2 regions of the Peribacillus sp. NPDC046944 genome follow, and region 1 is predicted to be linked to the other one. Evidence: riboswitches for the same ligand, from Rfam matches in the RefSeq annotation. Region 1 holds a riboswitch; the other holds the start of a gene.
What was found. A riboswitch is a leader RNA that binds a small molecule or an ion and turns the genes downstream of it on or off. The one in region 1 is predicted to bind glycine.
Positions count from the first base shown of each region.

Region 2: it holds a riboswitch for glycine, as region 1 does, so the genes downstream of both, ACQKIC_RS05385 (amino acid permease) here and gcvT (glycine cleavage system aminomethyltransferase GcvT) in region 1, are expected to answer to the same signal.

Region 1 covers NZ_JBNNML010000003.1:116,649-119,058, reverse strand. The annotation lists gene ACQKIC_RS06170 (DEAD/DEAH box helicase) at 1-575, opposite strand, end outside; glycine riboswitch at 896-990, shown strand; glycine riboswitch at 994-1,078, shown strand; gene gcvT (glycine cleavage system aminomethyltransferase GcvT) at 1,176-2,282, shown strand; gene gcvPA (aminomethyl-transferring glycine dehydrogenase subunit GcvPA) at 2,301-2,410, shown strand, end outside.
Region 2 covers NZ_JBNNML010000002.1:493,469-495,878, reverse strand. The annotation lists gene ACQKIC_RS05395 (amino acid permease) at 1-294, opposite strand, end outside; gene ACQKIC_RS05390 (GNAT family N-acetyltransferase) at 592-1,134, shown strand; glycine riboswitch at 1,358-1,437, shown strand; gene ACQKIC_RS05385 (amino acid permease) at 1,631-2,410, shown strand, end outside.

The sequences.
Region 1 (2,410 bases):
TGGACAAATTCATAATTTTTCGTTTTATTATTTTTAAGTTTATGAGCTTCATCAATAATGATAAAGTCATATTCTTGATTGAAAATGATATCCCGATGGGGGGCTCGCTTAGCCGTATCGATGGAGGATATGACGATATCGCATGATTCCCATACATAACTCTTCCTTTGAACGACTGCAGGAATATGAAACTTCGTATTCAGTTCGAAAGCCCATTGGGTGACAAGTGATGCGGGTACAAGGATCAAAACCTTTTTAACCAGTCCCCGAATCATATATTCTTTTAAAATCAATCCCGCTTCGATAGTCTTACCAAGACCGACCTCATCAGCCAATATGGCTTTGCCATTCATCTGTTCAACCACCTGACGTGCAGCCTCTAATTGATGGGGAAGGGGAGTCAGTTGTTGAAGGTGCTTAGGCGCTTGCAAGCCTTCGAAATCAGGAATAATTAGGTTCTCTTCCATTTGGATGGCCAGTTTATAAAGATCCCAATTTCCCCATGGACCGTCGTTTTCCATCTTTTGCAGAAATTCATCATTCCAATCAGAACTGAAGGATATATTGATTTTCATTGATTCTTGCTCCTTCTTAAAACATAATTTTCTTAGTTTCTTTAGACCATGAACTTTTTTATAGGTTAATAAAATCTTTCTCCACGAAAGTTATTGCAGAGTAAAGTATCTTAGGGTAGGATGTAAATATATTTAGAAAATTGCAATAGTAATGAAGTTAGAAGGAAAATATTCTTCTTGGATAATAATTTTAGTTATTATAGTATTAGCATTTGGATAGTGCTTTATCCAAAGATCAACAATGAGCAGATTGGTACCCATTTCACGCAAATGGATGACCATCAGGTGGGGAATTTTCAGTCTTTTCCATCAATATGCGGGTGAGGATAAGGGGAGAGACTACCATCTACATATGTAGCGCCGAAGGAGCAAACTTAGCAGTGAATCTCTCAGGCAAATGAACTCTTATCGGACGCGACTCTGGAGAGCGCCAATTATTTAATGACGGCCACCAAAGGGGAAAACCTATAATAATAGGTAAACTTTCAGGTTTCAGGACAGAGAAAAAGCCATTTTGGCTTTCTCTGTCCTTTTTTGTGTCTTTTTTTAAGGAATATCAGGTGAAAGAGAACAAGCAAAAAAATTGAAGGAGGTCATTTTTTGAGCAATTTAAAAAGAACGCCATTATTCGAGGTTTACAGTGAGCACGGTGGAAAAACGATCGATTTTGGTGGGTGGGAACTGCCTGTGCAGTTTACCGGCATAAAAGATGAACACGAAGCTGTGCGTACAAGAGGTGGCTTATTTGATGTGTCGCATATGGGAGAGATTGAGGTAAAAGGTTTCGGGAGCCTTTCTTTTTTACAAAAGATGCTGACGAATGACGTAGCCAAGCTGAAACAGGGCGGAGCGCTATACACAGCCATGTGTTATGAAAATGGGGGGACCGTGGACGATCTTATCGTTTACCAAAAAGCGGAAGAGGATTATCTGCTTGTGGTCAATGCAGCCAACATCGAGAAAGACTTCAATTGGCTTCAAGCGAATGGTATGGAAGGTGTCAGCATCAATAATGTTTCAAACGATTATGCGCAACTTGCTCTGCAGGGTCCTCGAGCGGAGAAAGTATTGCAGAAGATTACCGACCAAACCGATTTAAGCACGATTGGCTTCTTTAAATTTAAAGAAGACGTCCACATTCATAATATATCCACGATGGTTTCACGTACAGGGTATACGGGGGAAGATGGTTTCGAGATATATTGCCGAAGTGAGGATGGTCCAGCTCTCTGGAGAAAAATTTTGGAAGCTGGTAAAGATGATGGGATACAACCGATTGGACTGGGGGCCCGTGATACCCTTCGGTTCGAAGCAAAACTACCGCTTTATGGTCAAGAGCTTTCGCCGGATATCACCCCAATCGAAGCGGGGATTGGTTTTGCGGTTAAACCGGATAAGGCGTCAGACTTTTTTGGGAAAGCCGTGCTTGCCGAACAAAAGGAAAAAGGGGCACCACGTAAGCTTGTTGGCATCGAAATGATTGACAGAGGCATACCTCGGCATGGCTATAAAGTATATAACGGGGAGAAACTCATTGGCGAAGTGACGACAGGGACTCAGTCACCAACATTGAATAAAAATGTAGGATTGGTCCTTATCGATAAGAATCACTCAAGTCTATCCACGGAAGTAGAAGTGGAAATCCGTTCTAAGAGACTGAAAGCCATTGTTATCCAAACACCTTTTTATAAAAATACACGAAAATAGAAGGGAATGGTCCATAAGATGAAACATCGTTACTTACCGATGACAGAGCAGGATAAAAAAGAAATGTTGGAAGTTATAGGGGTCACATCCGTCGATGATCTCTTCAGCGATATACCAGAAAATGTCCG
Region 2 (2,410 bases), on a different contig from region 1:
CCATAGGAACCAGTTGCTCCAAGCAGTTACAAATCCTGCCAATGGATGGATATAATCACTCGCAAACGTTGCGAATGAGCCCGTAGTAGGCTCCAGGTACAGCATTTCCCCCATCGAACGCATGATAAAAAAGATAAAAAGTCCCGCGATGGCATACGCCAGCATGACAGAGGGGCCGGTCCACTTAATTGTGCTGGCAGATCCCATAAATAACCCAACACCGATCGTACCGCCCAAGGCAATCATCTGAATATGACGTGCCTCTAGCCCTCTAGTTAATTCTTTATTTGACATGATAACTCCCCCAGATGTACAAGCATAAAATGACGATTCTCTAATCCTTATTTAAGATAAGTAATTTAATAGATTTACAATGCTTCCTAAAGAACTCTACCCACAAAAGCATTTCCTTATCTTATAATAATAAATATTCCGTAGAAATACAAATGTACTTTTAGGAAAAACACTTTTGGCCGTCTAGAAGCAATGGATAGGAGGACATGATTGGTAATGGTTCTCTCCCTATACGTGTGAAGAAATCCTATGTACTATTGAAAGTAAGTATCGACGTTAATGAGAGGAGGAAAGACAATGAAATTAATAGGAGAAAGAATCTATCTCCGCTATTTAAAAGAATCGGATGCACCTATCCTTTTAGAAAATACAAAGGATGAGGAGATACGGTATATGACAGGAACAAAATCTATATTCACTTTAGAGCAGCTTCAATGTCATATAAAGAATGTACGTGAAGATCCATCACGCCATGATCTAGCCATTTGCTTAAACGAAAGCGATCGGATGATCGGGGAATTATCCATCTCTGATATGGACGAAGAGGACAAAAAGGCAGGATTTAGAATTTCGATGAATGCCATTGAATTAACGGGCAAAGGGTATGGTACAGAAGCTATCCGACTTGTTTTAGCATTTGTTTTTGAAGAATTATCTTTAAATCGTCTGCAACTGGAAGTATTCAGCCATAATTTACGTGGAATTAGAGCCTATGAAAAAGTTGGCTTTATCAAAGAGGGGATTTTACGAGAGTCTTTATATTTCAACGGAAAATATTCGGACGAGATCATCATGGCCATTCTTAAAAGGGACTATGAAAAAATGTTCTTATCAAACTGATTCGGGGTTCGCATCGTTTTTGGGCATCAAACTGGTCATATAGATTCACCCCCACCACATTTACAATATATCCCTTTGACCCAAAATCAAAATAGTGATAGAATTCCATTATTATTTTAAAAGAATAAATGAGTTGCCAAAAAGAATTTCATCTTTCACAGCGATCATTTATTGACAACCACATACTAAGCAAGCGATGAATGCTATGGATCACACTATAGCAGGAGCAGCTTCTGGAGAGACTGTACACACGTGCAGCGCCGAAGGATTCACAATCTCAGGCAAAAGGACAGAAGAGTAACGAATATTTGTTATTCTTTAACCTTTCGAGATTGGTAGCTTCCAATCTCTTTTTTTATTGTCTTTTTTCAATCATCACTAAAAAAACGAAGTGAAATCGCTACTAAACTGGACAGATTCATTGCCCTGGTGATCGATTGGAATCAACGGACCATGTACTTCACATTCAAGAATTATAACAACGGGGGCGCACAAATTGGCTAAACAAGAATTGAAAAGGGATTTGAAAAATCGACATGTACAACTCATCGCCATAGGAGGAACCATCGGGACCGGGTTATTTTTGGGATCCGGAAAAGCCATACAGTTGGCGGGACCCTCCATTATCTTTTCGTATCTGATTATCGGGATTGCCTTGTTTTTCGTCATGAGGGCTTTAGGGGAATTGTTGTTGTCCAACGCGGGATATTCCTCATTCACCGAATTCGCCACGGAATACATCGGACCGTGGGCTGGTTTCGTGACTGGCTGGACCTACTGGTTCTGTTGGATCATGACGGCCATGGCCGATATCATCGCTGTCGGGGTCTATATGCAATATTGGTTCGACATTCCGCAATGGATCCCTGCACTTGCCTGCTTGGTGATTCTACTAGGATTGAATTTGTTGACCGTGAAGCTATTCGGAGAATTGGAGTTCTGGTTCTCCCTCATTAAAGTCATCACGATCGTCGCCTTGATCGTTGTGGGAATTGTCTTACTCATCATTGGTTTCCAAACCGATACAGGAACCGTTTCCCTCAACAACCTTTGGAGTCATGGGGGCATGTTCCCGAACGGCGCATCCGGCTTTTTGCTTTCCCTACAGCTAGTCGTCTTCTCCTTTGTTGGTGTCGAAATCATTGGGGTGACAGCGGCCGAAACCGCCAATCCGAAAAAAAATATCCCGTCAGCGATCAATAAGATCCCTGTCCGGATATTACTTTTCTATATCGGTGCCATCACCGTCATCCTTTGCGTCAATCCATGGACACAG